Regions from separate parts of the Sulfurovum sp. NBC37-1 genome, predicted to be linked through region 2. Evidence: riboswitches for the same ligand, from Rfam matches in the RefSeq annotation. Region 2 holds a riboswitch; the other holds the start of a gene.

Region 1 (8,222 bases), 190 kb from region 2:
TTGAGAGGTTGGCGTATTCGAGTTCATCCACACTGTAGGTCTGGTGGTTGTCCACATCGACTAGGATAAATCTCTTCTTCATCTTTTTGTCTGTTCCGATCTCTATGTATCTTACGTTTCCGTTCTCTTTGATATAGTTCACTTTTATGGCATCATCAAGCTTGATGTGGATCTCTGCGTTTGAGAGATCGACTGTTTTCTGGTTTTTGACCTGGAAGGTCCAGACGGCTCTTTTGTCTGCTCTTGCCTTTTTGTATTTTCGGTAGTCACTCCAGTAGTCACCGGCATCACCCTCTTCCCAGTCGTAATGGGGGAAGACCACCTGAAGTACTGCAGGACCGTATGCAGCGACATCATGTCTGTCTTTTTTGGCTTTACTTTGTTTAAGCTCGCCGAAGACACCTGCACTGTTATGTTCATAGACGCTACCGTCCTCTGCGGTGGCGGATACTCTCGTACGCATGTACCATCCTGCTTTTTTGGCTTTTTGTGTTTTTTGTACGCTTTTACCACTTCCTGCCTGGAGCATGGTACCGCCTATCATCAGCAGCATTGCGAGGACAAGAAGTATCTTTGTTTTTTTGTTTTGCATTGTTTGCTCCTTTACTTGTTCATCAGCGGGTAAGCGAAATGGTTGACATAATTATCGGTCTGGTTCTTCTCTATCTTGATGAAGAATCCTTCCATTGGTTGAATGGAACCATCAAAGCCCGGGGTTGCAGGGTCTACTGCCATGTAACCGCTCACAGGGCCTGTTTTATTACTGTCATGTTTATAGACGATCTTGTTGATATAGTTGTCATTGGCTGTATTGCCCATCTCATTGTAAGACGTTCCACCCGCATTGTGCTTGAAATAGAGATCAGAGAGCTGAAATGCGTACGGGAAGGGGTTGCCTGCCATATATTTCTTGTAATCGACCGTATTAGGGTCACTGACTTCATTTTTGGGCAGCAGGTATTCGTGTACTTCTGTAAAGTCGGGATTAGTGATACCTACTGATGAAGAAGTAACCGTTGAAGCGGGACTCAGGTTCGAAAGTGTTTTATCGATCGTGATGTTTTTTTCATTTCCTGCCCCTCCGAGGTCTGCAATGATCCAGTAGCCTTTTCCTGGCACTACCGTGTCTGTGGCAGCAAGCTGTGCTTTGGTAGTATTTTTATGGCCGCTGTTGATCTCATACTGGTCTGTTCCGCTCTGCTTGAACACGACCCAGTCGGTACCGTAGGCACCCAAGTCGCCGCCAAGAAGGTCTTCGATATGGTTCGAACCCGTGGCGCAACAGAAGCTGACGATCTTCCATTGGAAGTGTGTGAGTGTGGTTCGGTTTTTCCCGCAGAGGAATTCGCGGTAGGCGGCTTCGTGGTTGCCCGTGACTTCGTCCTGAATATTTCCGCCATCGTCTGGGTCAGGATCTGTTATGTAACCATTTACGTGATTATAATCATCATCGTTATAGTACCATGTTGGCATACCGTTATCTCGTACAGTCGGGTTGGGCGTACAAACAGGCTGATTTCTACCTTCTTCGCAGTCGGTGTAGCCGTCGTTGTCGCTGTCGCTGTCGAGGAAGTCGGCAGTATTGTCTCCATCTTTATCCGGTGGGATCAGGCCGTTACTGCCCACGACGCCTGCAGTATTATGATCATATTGATCTGCCAAGCCGTCACCATCGTCATCTGTCCAAGTAGAATCAGGTGCATCGTAGCCTGAAGTTGGCTGCGCTTCTACATTGTCCGGAATACCGTCGTTATCACTGTCGAGGTCGAGATAGTCATCGATTCCATCACCGTCACTGTCTACAGCATACTGGTTGGCATCAGGACAACTTGCACCATCATTATTACCGGTTGGAACCGAACGATAGAGAAATGTTGCGGTCGGAGTAGCAGTATCATAATCGACAATCTCATAAATGTATCCATTATTATTGGCTGCAAACAATTTACTGTTGTCTGCTATAAATGTTGCACCCCATCCTTTACTCAAATCAGCCCCATCCGGCGTTGTAACAGTTAGCTTAACATTGGTACTGGTATTGTTGCTAAGATTTATTTTATATAGTCTTGTATTATCTGCACTTCCTGATGTCTGACTAGTTGATCGTAACCCGTATGCCATAACTGTACCGCTTGAATCATCTATGGCAAAGTCAGCAGCATTTTCCGATCCAGAAGTAAATGTTATCTCACTCAGTATGTCACCACTTTTTATCCACTTGTATAACTTAGTTGTACTTTTGCGTGCATAAAGTGCTCCATTATAAAAATCTGCCGCATAGCTGTCGATTTTGCTGTTATTGATCGTATTGGCTTTTTTAATCTTGCCACTGTAACGATCTATCTCTATCACATCATTTTTTACAAGTGAAGTACCATAATCATCGGTCGTAGCTGCACGCACCGATGCGTAGAGTTTACCGCTTTGATCATCAAAGCCCATCGCATTGATACTTGCTTTCTGCCCTCCTATAGGTAAATAAACCTCATTTTCAGGATCAAACACATTTAATACACCATCGATCATATGGAAGAAACCATAAGCACAGTTACCAGCACCCTGTATCTCCACGGCATCCAAGATTCCGTCATTGTCATCGTCGATGTCCCAAAAATCCGCTACGCCATCACCGTCGGTATCTTTCGCATGAAAATCTATATTGTCCAAAAGGACATGCTGCTCTGTCGGATTATTCCGCGGTACATTAGTTCCTGAAGTATATGTAACATTGAGTTCAGTGATATACTCATTGCTAAACTGCATCGTGACATATCCATCTGGATCATCATCATCAAGAGGCCCTGACTGGTCACTTTCATAGTCTCCTGCACTGTTTTCATCAATATGCGAACCTTTTGCCACATTGTCAGGCTCATATACATTCCCATCATCATCTGCCGCTTTGATAATAACGCGATCCTCAAATTTAGCACCCAAAAACTGGTCCGCATAATCAATATCTCGAATTCGCAGTTTGGTAATCTGTATAGGCTGGGAAAAATACAATGTCGTCGTTACGCTTTCCGTTTTGGTGTTAAAATTCACATCAAGATCCAGCGATGTATCGACACTGTCAGTTATATCATTAGGCTCATTATTTTCGAACCTACCCGTGTTTCCGGTAATATCAACATCCACATCGATGTGACTACCATCCACATTGGTATAATTTTTTGAAAGATCGCCGGCATCCCATCCTCCCTGGCTACTCCAATCCAGTGTCGCGGCAAATACCGAGCTTCCAGCCAGTGTCATTCCCATAACTAATAATCGTTTCAGTATTGTTTTGTATGTATTTTTCATTAATTGCCTCTTCTCTGCAAGCAAATTATACTTAATACAGCGTATAAATTTTTTCTATTTAGGCAACCTGGCGATCTTCTCGTCTGCTGCCAGGCGACAGCATCAAAGACCCATAGCTTTCCGAACCTGCTTCGCAACAGGGGTGGCGTTTTCTTTCATTCTTTAAATTCCTACTATTTTATCTAATTTAGGTTGAATTTAATATAAAATGTAGGTTTGGCCGTGCCAAACCTACAACTTTTACAAAGGAGGTTCACCAAATTTGTTGTCCGGGTCTTTTGGCTTGGGTTCTATCCACTCCACATCCGCACCGCCTATAAGCTGGCTTCGTTTGACCGAAGGGGTTTCATCTTCCGCTTCCTCCTCATCATTTGCATCAGACATCTTCGGATTCTCAGCAGAAACACTCTTTTCTTTAGTCTCAGATACAACATCCTCTACAGGCTCTGACCTTTCATCTGCTTTTGCAGTATTTACCTTGGCGGCAGATACTTTTCGTTCTTGTTTTACCGTTTTATGCGTTACAGCATGTTTTTCACTCTCTGCGCCACTGTACTTAAAGTAACCGATCACAGCCAACACAAGGAGAATCACTCCATAGATCAGCATTCTTTCTTTTGGCATACTATACTTCCTTTCCAGTTCAATTTACTTATGTCACCTTCTAACATTGCCATCCAAGTTGGACTTTAATCTTTGGTGGGACAAGACCTACTCCGGCAACACAACCGGCTTAAAGTCTTTTTTCCTAACATCACCCCTGACCCATCTGAAGGTCCTGGTATGGTTGCCGTCCATTGAGAGGTTGGCGTATTCGAGTTCATCCACACTGTAGGTCTGGTGGTTGTCCACATCGACTAGGATAAATCTCTTCTTCATCTTTTTGTCTGTTCCGATCTCTATGTATCTTACGTTTCCGTTCTCTTTGATATAGTTCACTTTTATGGCATCATCAAGCTTGATGTGGATCTCTGCGTTTGAGAGATCGACTGTTTTCTGGTTTTTGACCTGGAAGGTCCAGACGGCTCTTTTGTCTGCTCTTGCCTTTTTGTATTTTCGGTAGTCACTCCAGTAGTCACCGGCATCACCCTCTTCCCAGTCGTAATGGGGGAAGACCACCTGAAGTACTGCAGGACCGTATGCAGCGACATCATGTCTGTCTTTTTTGGCTTTACTTTGTTTAAGCTCGCCGAAGACACCTGCACTGTTATGTTCATAGACGCTACCGTCCTCTGCGGTGGCGGATACTCTCGTACGCATGTACCATCCTGCTTTTTTGGCTTTTTGTGTTTTTTGTACGCTTTTACCACTTCCTGCCTGGAGCATGGTACCGCCTATCATCAGCAGCATTGCGAGGACAAGAAGTATCTTTGTTTTTTTGTTTTGCATTGTTTGCTCCTTTACTTGTTCATCAGCGGGTAAGCGAAATGGTTGACATAATTATCGGTCTGGTTCTTCTCTATCTTGATGAAGAATCCTTCCATTGGTTGAATGGAACCATCAAAGCCCGGGGTTGCAGGGTCTACTGCCATGTAACCGCTCACAGGGCCTGTTTTATTACTGTCATGTTTATAGACGATCTTGTTGATATAGTTGTCATTGGCTGTATTGCCCATCTCATTGTAAGACATTCCACCCGCATTGTGCTTGAAATAGAGATCAGAGAGCTGAAATGCGTACGGGAAGGGGTTGCCTGCCATATATTTCTTGTAATCGACCGTATTAGGGTCACTGACTTCATTTTTGGGCAGCAGGTATTCGTGTACTTCTGTAAAGTCGGGATTAGTGATACCTACTGATGAAGAAGTAACCGTTGAAGCGGGACTCAGGTTCGAAAGTGTTTTATCGATCGTGATGTTTTTTTCATTTCCTGCCCCTCCGAGGTCTGCAATGATCCAGTAGCCTTTTCCTGGCACTACCGTGTCTGTGGCAGCAAGCTGTGCTTTGGTAGTATTTTTATGGCCGCTGTTGATCTCATACTGGTCTGTTCCGCTCTGCTTGAACACGACCCAGTCGGTACCGTAGGCACCCAAGTCGCCGCCAAGAAGGTCTTCGATATGGTTCGAACCCGTGGCGCAACAGAAGCTGACGATCTTCCATTGGAAGTGTGTGAGTGTGGTTCGGTTTTTCCCGCAGAGGAATTCGCGGTAGCCTACTTCAGATGTGTCTCCTGTTTCATTGAAGAGATCATTTGATGGGTCATCGACATTGCCGTTTGATACTGAGGCACTGTTGGTTGTATCCCAGTAGACATCACCCAGGCTTCCCTGTGCCCAGCTGACAAGGCCTGTCTTTGTCGAAGCGGTATCGCCCGGGGTGATCGGACAGCCCGTGGCAACACTGTTACCCTCTTCACAGTCGGTGTAGCCGTCGTTGTCGCTGTCGCTGTCGAGATAATCGGGGATACCGTCCCCATCAGTATCCGAAGGTGTCACTGCTGTGCCTCCGCTGTCGGTGTCGTACTGGTCCGCCAGCCCGTCACCGTCGGCATCAGCCCAGGCAGAATCCGGTTCGTCATAGGTGGCAGTCGGCTGTGCTTCCACGTTATCCGGGATGCCGTCGTTGTCGCTGTCGAGGTCGAGGCAGTCAATAATACCATCGTTATCGCTATCCAGTTCATTTACATAGTTGATGGTAAGATTCGCCTCATTAAAAGTTCCCGTATCTTGACTTGCGTCATCACACATATGCAGCGTCCAAGTACCCTGCGGATCCTCTCCATTGAACGCACTTAACGCCTGCTCGGGTTGTCTGGGCAAAAAAGAGCCCAATGTAAAATCCGTCGTATCCCCTACAATGGAGGTTGTCGCCGCATCGAAAAAGGTTGCACTCAAATTATTGTGACTACCACCTTCATTTCGTATCAGATCAACCGCTGTACCAAAGGGAGAAATCAACTGAACGATCAGATCATTTCTCCACGTGTGCGCAATATCTACTTTGATCGTTACATCATTAACTATACCGCTATCTTGTATATCGAACGTTCTATCCAGACAGGTATTAGGATACCCATTATCAGGGATCGTTCCCGATGCTGTATTTGATTCCGTTACAGCAGGTGTACTCTCATCCACATCCAAAATCCCGTCGTTGTCATCGTCGATATCTTTGACATCTGCAATACCATCACCATCTGAATCAAGTGCATCAAAAGTGATATTGGCCAAATAAATACCCTGATTATTAGGATCACTTTGAGCATTGCTACCATTCGTATAATCAAAAGAGACCTCGGTTACATAAACATCTTCAAATGCCACCGTTACGTAACCATCTGGATCATCATCATTAAGAGTAGTACCGTCTGATTCATAATCTCCGGGACCATTTTTATCAATATGATCACCCAGAGTTTCACTACTTGGATAAACCGTTGCCCCGGAAGTATCTTTTGCAGTAACGATCACTCTATCGTCAAAGTCAGTAGAAGGATTTCCTGAATCTATATCTATCCAGCGCAAAAAGCTGATTTTTACAGGAGAAGAAAAAGTGATTGTTGTTTTAATTTTTTGTGTATTAGAACTATAATTTACGTAGTAGTCCAATCCATAGGTACTATTAACTGAAGGAACACCACTGTTATATCTATCTGTGTCCTCTGTCATCGTAACATCAATATTGACCTTTGAACTATCAACATCCGTGTAAGATTGGGTCAAGGAACCTGCCGGAGACCATCCCACTGTATTCCAGTCCAGTGTCGCAGCAGATACCGAGCTTCCAGCCAGCATCATTCCCAGAAACAAAAACTGTTTCAGTATTATTTTGTATGTTTTTTTCATTATTACCCCTTATCTGTAAGTGAATTACACTCACACTATTTAAACTTTTTTATTAGGCAACCTGGCGATCTTTTTATCTGCTGTCACATGACAGCTCACAGACCCATAGCTTTCCGGACCTGCTCCGCAACAGGGAGGCTTTCTCTTTTAGTATATATTATTAATTATATCTCTTTGGTTATTAATCAATTATTAAACGTGGGGAGCGTAAATTGACTGTCTCGTATGCTTAAAGCAGATGCCCCAGCTCATCTTTTTTCGTTTTGAGATACTTCTCATTGTACGGGTTGGGTTCGATCTGTATGGGGATGCGTTCAACTATGTCTATGCGGGGAAGGCTTTCTATTTTCTTTGGGTTGTTAGTCAGAAGCCTGAGCTTTTTGATGCCAAAATGGTTCAGAATGTATTCGACGATCTCATACGTCCTCTCATCGGCGGAAAAGCCCAGCTGATGGTTGGCTTCGACTGTATTGTAGCCTTTATCCTGCAGGGCATAGGCATTGACTTTGTTAAGCAGGCCGATATTCCTGCCTTCCTGGCGGTGGTAGATGAGCATGCCGCCTTCTTTTGCGATGAGCTCCAGGGCAAAATGCAGCTGTTCTCCGCAGTCACACTTGGCAGACCCAAGCGCATCACCCGTCAAGCATTCCGAATGAACACGTACAATGGGAGTTTCTGCAAGATCCTCGGTAAAGACGGCCAAATGTTCTTTGCCATCGTCACAGTCGGTTATCTCTTTGAATGCCTGTATTTTAAAGGTGCCGTATTTGGTCGGTAAAGTAGCGATTTGTGATATCTCTATGTTTTTCATGCCGGAATTATACAGAAACAATTAACAATTAATAATTAACAATTCATAATTAGTGTAAAATACCCCAATTTATTTCAAAGGTGAGTAAGATTATGTTCGCACGTTTTAGAAGAAAAAGAATCAACCCTGTCCTCAGAGACCTTTTGCAGGAGACACATTTGAGTGTCAATGACTTTATGTATCCACTCTTTGCCAGAAGCGGCGAAGGCATCAAAGACGAAGTGGCTTCCATGCCGGGAGTTTACCAGATGAGCATTGATGAGATCGTCAAAGAGTGTGACGTACTCAAGAAACTCGGCATTAGGGCCATCATTCTTTTTGGT
Region 2 (8,222 bases):
ATAGGTGTAGCTCCACCATTACTGTAGGTGACAGTATCTGAACCATAAGTAATAGTAGTATTTATATCAACATGGTCTTTCCCAATGTATCTACCTCCGGCATTTTGTATGGTTGAAAGAGCGGTATTCCCAAAGTCATCTATATCATCTTTTATAGTGTCACCAAGGTCCATTCCTATCACCGAAGCGTTGAGATCATTCAAGCAGGTGTTAAATTTGCGTGTTGTGGAAGTCAACGGAACACCGATTCGCCTACTTGGATCTGTTGCCATGGGATCCAGTTCACTATCTCCATTTGTTACGTGTAAAACAGGAGGTATGCACGAACTATTTGTGTCATTTTCATCCCAGGCATAGGTAAGTATCATCGTAATTCTCGATACTGCCTGGTTAACACCCTCTTGTTGCAGTACTACAGTGGTACTTTTTTGGGCAGTGCTAATGAGCATAGGGGCCGACATCAATACGATCCCCATAATGACAATGGCAAAGATAAGCTCTATCATAGCAATGGCAGGTGTAAAATATGTTATTTTCATTTACCACTCCACCCTGTTGGATTTATTCCTGCTTACATTGTCGTCTACAACACTTCCCACACCAGGTAAATTTCCTGTAGTACTCCAATTACCACCACCCGTACCGATAAACCGTACTCTGTAGAATGGAGAAGAAGCTGATATAGTAGAGTCTGGATTGTATATAAGCCAGGAACTTGTATCTGTCGGGTTTGTGGTAACAAGGTCTATATCTACAATATAAGGGCGAGTACTGTTTAGAGGATAATTTACAATGATGTTGTTGTCTGTACCATCATTAGTTGCTGAAATGATATTGACATTAGGTGTATTTAGACTACCAGCACTTGAACTGACAGTTAATGTAATGTTTCCATCATTATCTGTCATGTCATGGCCGGTGGAGAGCCACCATTTATTTTCATTTGTTGACCCGTATACAAGGTCAACTCCCGGGCAGTTTGCAGCACTTGTTGGCCATTTGTCGCAATATACGACAATGGAAATAGGTGTTTTCTGGCTGCTGCCAGTTACATCGTCATAGAAGAACTTGGATGATTTTGTCCTACCAAAGAGAAAAGTTGCATTGGCATCGGCTAAATTAGTGCCAGTGATTGTTGCACTTCCTTCAGGAGCAGTACCGCTATAGTTAGAGATAACCGTAAGATTTATGTCGGTACCCGGTACTTCAAACGGATTAATTGGTTCGTTGTTGTTGCGTGAATAATTGAACATCAGTTTTTGTGTTTCATCGCTCTCATTTACGTCAATGATATGTGTACCGTTTGCATCGGTTCCTCCAAAACCAAGGAGCTTTGCCGGAATCTGAGCTCCGGCCAATGTCTGATTAATATCATGAATACGTACAGAGTTATTGAGAGGATGTCGTGTCGTCACAGGTAATAATGGGTTCCAGTCAGTGACCCTCATGCTAACGTTGACAGCATGTTCATAATATCCATTGTCTTTACGGAAATTTGTAGTTACTCCTTCTAGCGCATTCATCGCGGAGATAGTAACTTCTACATGAGCAGACATATTGAGATCATTGGAGAGGTAGGTAAATCCTTTTTGTGCATGATTGTTGAGGTGCACACCGCTAAGGGTAAAGTGGTGGGGTATAAATGTAAGTTTTGGGGTTTCGCCACAGATATACGCTCCTCCTTCAATAGCCTTAGTCTCTCCATTTGCAATGGTTGTTGTTGTTATATTGCAGTCGTATGGCGTATCATCCTCATCTGTTGCAGACCAGGTAAGATCACGGATATTTATAGTAACGTCACCCACGTCATCAAATGAAAATCCTACAACATCTGTACTTGTTGTGTCTTGAACTTGAGAAACACCATTTGTAATGTTCCAGTCGCTTGGAGAAGTTTTTTGTGCAGTTCCATGCATCGATCCTGTGCTGTCCTGTGTGCCATCAGAAAGATAAAGGGAGGCACTCAGATTAATATCACTGCTTATGCGATCGTAGTTAGCAGTATCGTTATCTAGTCCATCTTCTGCATGAATGGTCAAATTGTACTCTTGTCCGGAGCGTAGCAAATCCGGGTAGGAAGTATTAGTTGAACTAATGCTGAACTCTTCTGGACGTGCAGCAAAATCATCGGATGATCTGCTGATAAAGGTAGTGTTGGAATCTGTCAAACAATGAAGACATCCATAAACATGATTATATTTTTCAGGTTGAATATGTTTGGCAGAGTTTACACTCCAGCCTGCATATGCTTGTGGACTACAAGCTGGCACTTGATTTCCACTAAGGCTAAGTGCATTGCCAAGGCAGATATTATGTACACGGGGGTATTTGTCAGCCGGGAAAAGATCTGCTAGTTTTCCATCAGAGTTTAGACACTGAGGTATGCCTTTGTAATTCCCTGAAGTTGTACTATGCTGTATACAGTTACCATTGTAATTGCCCCAGTCAAGTGAATTCCAGTCGATAAAGTGCATTTTGATCCAGTCACTTTGATGTGCTCTTTCCAGGTTCAATCCGGAAGCAGTAATCTCAGACTCGCCATTTGAGAATTCAGGTACAGGATTACCCTCAGGTGTTAGCCGGACACTGTCATCATTCCAGAGAGTTAAGAAAACAGGCATATTGAACGTAGGCCCGGTAAAGGCAGATTGATACCCAGAGATATCAAGGTGAACGAGTTTAAGTTTGAATGACTTATTGACTATTTTAGTTGTAATATTGTTATCTGCCGCATAGGGGTAGTCATCGTTTATGGCATCCATACCGACGGCACCATACACCCATCCAGTAGGAATAGTAAGTACACCGGCATTGTAGGTATTACTTTTCCCTCCAAAGTTTCCGTGTGCATTACTGACCAGTATAACATACTCATCGGTTGTAGCATTTTTGTAGGTTGCGTAGGCAGTATTGGTTGCATTTTCATCTTCTATATTCCTTAGATCATTTCTGATTCTTACTGCAAACTGCATTGTATACTTGTCGCCAATAAATACCTGTGGAATTTTACACCATACACGTCTCTGTCCTGCATTGAACCCACAGTTTGGATTTGTCTGCCAAGTTGCACTGTTTGGCTCGGAGAGTTTGATCTGAGAGAGGTCAAAATTGCTTAAGTCCAGAGCCGGGGTTAAAGAATCAAAATCGAAATCATCAAAAATTTCAAGCTGTTCGGCAATTTCTTCTCCGCTATTTTCAAATTTAAGGGTGTAGATAAGTTCCGAGTTGGGATATATTTCTTCACCTGGACCGGCAGGTCTAAGTGTACCATTATTATCTCTGATTTGTGCACTTTTGTTGATATCGTCGATTACTGGTGTGGTCAGATCAGTAGCAAATGCAAACATGGTAAGGGAGTACCAGTCCACACCGCCGCTTGGTGTCGAAACGTCAAAATAGAAGCGTGTATCATGCTGATCGTTGTCCATAAAGCTGCTGACATCGACACGGTCGGCATCGACACCATAAGTTTTGGTGACACCGCTGTTGATAGGCGTTCCAAATTCAGCGATGGTACTGTTGAGCAGGTTGTCTGTCGGATTGATAACTGAGTCTCCTATAGGACTATATGTTGAAGTTTTTTTGACACGCATACGGGCAACACCACCTACAACAGGGTCACCGTCACCGGCAAAGAGCGCAATTGATGCGGTGACAGGACCACTTAACGGAGTAACGAAACCGTTAATATCAATAGGATTATCATTGCTTGTAATATATTGGAATCCCTTAAATACCGAAATATTTTTAAAATGCAGTGTTTTGGAGGGATCTTCATAGATCGCAAGTATACTCCATCCACCATAGTTACCACCGTTACTTTTTACTCCTTCTGTCAATATAATATTGGCAACACCATAGGCGCCGAACTCATTCTCATCAAGCAGGTGTGTAATGTCTGCAAAAGCGGCATAGTTCCAATCTACACTGTTCCTTTCAATGATATTCAGGTTATTGGCGGTAATATCGATATAGTCGCTCCTATTGGGTGTTTTCAGTTTAATTACGTCAAGATGGTCTTTGGCTTCATTGAAGCTGTTGTAGTTTGAGTGGTGCCAGTCGCATCCTGTACCGTTTCCATTGCCGGTGCCATTTGAGTTATTACTACAAATATGCCCTTCCCAGAAGAGACCCGCCCAAACTATTTTGTATGAAGGGGAAAGGTTCAAGGTTGAAAAAGAGGAGTTGAAGGTACTGGAGTCACCATCATCGTCAACATACTTCATGTCTATATTATCATTATAGTTCTGATCTGCATCACTGGAAGGTTTGTTGACGTTGGCATTACCGATGAGCTTCATATCACCAAAGAGGTTGTACTGGAGATATTTTGTCAATGGAAAGTCTGCTCCTGTGTTGGTACCACTATTGACGGTCACGGTTGCTTCATCGGTATTGTTGGTAGTATTGGTATCTTGTGTAGAAGTAGAGACCGCAGCAGTGTTGGTAATGTTATAGTCGTCTACATCTGCAGGGGTTGTGACTCGAATATTGATGTTCGCAGCAGTGTTGCCTGATGCCAATTTCCCACTGTTGGCAATGTAGTCACAGACAATCAGTTGCCCCTGGCTACAACTCCAGTCCGATCCGCCATCGATCGAGACAAAGTGCAACTCGGAAGGCAGGCTGTCGAGAACCTGAACATTTCCTGCATCGCCTGAGCCGATGTTCTGTACAGTGAGCGTATAATCGAGAGGACTGGCTGTAATAACAGGATTGGGTGATGCACTTTTGGTAATTGCAACATCTGCTAATACTTTTTTGACAGTGGTTGTTACTATATTGGATGTGTTATTTGATGTATCTGGATCAGGTGTATCCGAAGAGATTACGGCTGTATTGTTGATATCCCCACCCACAGCGGGGGCCAAACCATTGATGGTAATAGTCGCATTCTCTCCAGGGTGCAAAATAGCTGTGCTGCAGGTAATGGTACCGGCGGAGAGGGAACATGTCCATCCTGACGGAGCAGTAGACCCATTGTAAAGCATACCTGCAGGCAGTACATCTTCGACAATGACATTTTGGGCATCTGAAATGCTGCTGCTATCATTTTCCACAGTAAGTGTATAGCTCATTGGACTATTTGTATCGACTTCACCAGGAGCGGATTTTAGTATACCCAGATCAGCTTCTGGCGCTACAATATTAATGGTGACAGTTGCTGTATCTACACCACCATATCCATCAGTAACATTATAATCAAAAGTTACAGGATTGTTTGGGTTGGATGCGTATCCTACACTGGCTGTAAATATAAATATACCAGTCGTATCTGGACCAGTAAAAGTACTTGCTGCTGAGGGATCACTTAATCCTGAATGCCAACTAACTGCAAGAAAATCAACAGGATCAGGATCATAGTCTGCAGGATCATCTAACATTGCATTGCCCAAAATTGTTCCACCTTCTACCACTGTATAGTTTTTATCATTGGCAATAGGTGGATGATTCTCTGTCACTGTAATATTTACATCTGCAGTATCGCACAAAATAGGAGCCTGATTATCACATACTTGGTAAGTGAAAGAATCAGGTCCAGTGTAATTAGCATCTGGCGTATAGAGTAGACTTGGATCCGTACCATTTAATGAACCATTTGTAGGCCCTGTTACGATACCATATGTTATAGGGTTATTATCTGGGTCAGATCCAATAAGTGTAATAGTAATAGGTGCGTTTTTATGTGTTATTGCAGTAATGTCATTCGCTGTGGGGGCTCTATTTGGGGAAGTGTCTCTAATGGTGACAATAACACCAGTATCTACTACGCTTACATCTGAATGAAATACTAGTCGAATAGTAGGGGCATTTACTGTGAATGTATCGTTAATACCTGACCCACAGTATGTTTTAAGAACAGTGTGTGCTCCAGTGCTTTCGGTAATTTGCACATAATCATAACCGCAAGATGCCTGATATTCAATACTACCAGTTATCGTTACTTCAATTTGTGTAGCACCGCTGATTCCAGCATCCATGGTTGAGTCATCATTATTGTTGTAAGGACTTGGATCTGTTCTCCATTCAGTAGTACCTGATTTTATCCACCCAGCATTTCCAAAAGAAATAAATATAAATAGAAATAACAATATCTTAAAAATAAAATTCAAATTTTTCATAAGTAACACCTTCTATACTCAGTCGTCACTGAGTGAAATTCGTATGTATATCAAAAGATGACATAAATGTTATGGCTTACGCTTGGCAGTCTGGCTGTCTTCAAAATGAAGACCCACAACTTTCCGCTCCTGCTTTCACAGCAGGTTTGGCTTTTCATCGTATCATACTTTAATATTTAAGGATAACATGTCTAAGATAAAATAAATATAAAATAAGCAATTTTTATAGTATTTGATATTCGGTGTCAAAGTGTTGGGTATAAACTGTCTGCTCCTTGAAGATAGTATTAAAGATTATTGTCTACACTTCCGTCACCGATCGGATCTTCTTTTTGGGCTTTAGCAACTTTGTCAAGTGGAAAAAGTAGTTTCTTGATAATACTTTTGATTTTGGAAGTTTGTCTCGGATGATATGTTCAATGATACTCAGGTTTTCATCTATATAATCGTGGGTAATATAACTTCCCTTTAAATCATTTTTATCGAATTTACTCAAAATTTCTTACTCTGCATCTTCTGAAAGTTTATTGAATTCTTCAGCTATAGAGGTGAGATGCATCAAAATGGATACTCTTGAGCATTTTTTGTCGGATAGAGCATTGGTAACGGACCCATCTTCTTTGCAGACAGCTTCAATAAAATCGATCTTTTTTAATATGGTCTTCAATCTTTAGTGTCGCTTCTAAAAAGACCTATTTTTTCGATCCTGCTTTCCGTCAATTCACTTTTTAGATCAGCAAAGTAGGCTAAAATATGTTCTTTTTGCATTCCATCTATCCTTTTTAATCTATGTCGGGAATAATTCCCCGATCCTGTGGATCGATTTATTAAAATATAAAATTTGATGACATTATTGCCTCACCTAATACGTTTTTTACATATTTTGGGATATGATATTAAATATAACAACTATGATGGGGTAAGTATGAATTTTAAAAAAAGTCTGTTGCTAGGAATTGCTGTAGCGTTTCTGTTCGTGGGATGTTCCAAAGATGATGACGATGTGGCTGAGTTCAACAAACCGGCACTCTACTGGTATCAACAGATAGGAAACAGTATCGCTGCAGGAAATATGGATAAAGCGGATGCTTACTATATTTCACTTAAAAGTGAGCATATGCGTTCTCCACTGATGCAAACAGCGATGATGATGCTTGCCGTCGCACACATGGATAATGAAGAGTACCTGCTTGCAGGCTATTACCTTGATGAATACAACAAGCGTTTCGGTGGTGAGAAGAACCGTGAATACATCGAATACATGAAGCTCAAAGCGGCTTTCCTCGGTATCAAAGATGTTTATAAGGACCAGAAACTCATCATGGACAGTATCAATGGTGCAGGTACCTACCTATTGCGCTATCCCGGATCTACCTATACGCCGCTGGTCAAGACCATTTTGGTCAGACTGCACATGGCTCAGTATCTGTTGAACGAGAATATTGCAGCGCTGTATGAAAGGACAGGTAAGCCAGAAGCGGCAAAGATATACAGAGAAAAGAACAAAGGGTCTGTTGTAGAGATGGCAGATATTACCCCGCCCGAAAAAGGTTTTATCGGAAAGATCTTCGACTAAGAAAAAAGATGGTCCAGGTATCTTTACCTGGATGGAAACAATTCGACATCGGTCAATTATCGGATGTTAATCTACTGTTGATAAACTTTTACAAAGAAATAATTTAACCAATTTTCAAAAGGAAAAACCAATTATGCAATTAAGCGATTATGATGATTTCCCGGCCATATTGCCGATAGTGGTAGAGGATGAACTCTTTCTTTACCCGTTTATGATCAGCCCTATTTTTTTGACAGACCAGAAAGATATCGACGCCGCTACCGAAGCGATGGAAAACAATTCACTTCTTTTTGTAACATCATCCATCCCGGGGAAAGAGGGAAGTCGTGATTTCGATGCGATGTACAGGGTAGGGGTGGTCGGTTCCATTATGCGTAAAGTACACATTCCAGACGGCAGGGTAAAAATACTCTTTCAGGGCCTGGCACGCGGCCAGATCATTGAACCGGCAGAGGGTGAGTTCAACAGAGCGGTCATCGATATCGTCAAACAGGATGGCTACGATCAGCTCAAAGTCGATGCGC

What was found. A riboswitch is a leader RNA that binds a small molecule or an ion and turns the genes downstream of it on or off. The one in region 2 is predicted to bind cyclic di-GMP.
Region 1: linked by a shared signal. The riboswitch ahead of SUN_RS13815 (hypothetical protein) and the one ahead of SUN_RS09885 (Ig-like domain-containing protein) in region 2 are both predicted to bind cyclic di-GMP.

What each region holds. Positions count from the first base shown of each region.
Region 1 is NC_009663.1:2,161,226-2,169,447, forward strand. Features, by position in the region: gene SUN_RS10805 (hypothetical protein) at 1-592, opposite strand, end outside; gene SUN_RS13815 (hypothetical protein) at 604-3,303, opposite strand; cyclic di-GMP riboswitch class I at 3,362-3,460, opposite strand; gene SUN_RS10815 (hypothetical protein) at 3,544-3,927, opposite strand; gene SUN_RS10820 (hypothetical protein) at 4,015-4,692, opposite strand; gene SUN_RS10825 (proprotein convertase P-domain-containing protein) at 4,704-7,088, opposite strand; gene ribA (GTP cyclohydrolase II) at 7,318-7,899, opposite strand; gene hemB (porphobilinogen synthase) at 7,992-8,222, shown strand, end outside.
Region 2 is NC_009663.1:1,966,330-1,974,551, reverse strand. Features, by position in the region: gene SUN_RS09890 (hypothetical protein) at 1-539, opposite strand, end outside; gene SUN_RS09885 (Ig-like domain-containing protein) at 540-6,122, opposite strand; cyclic di-GMP riboswitch class I at 6,204-6,283, opposite strand; gene SUN_RS13685 (hypothetical protein) at 6,625-6,789, opposite strand; gene bamD (outer membrane protein assembly factor BamD) at 7,048-7,698, shown strand; gene lon (endopeptidase La) at 7,832-8,222, shown strand, end outside.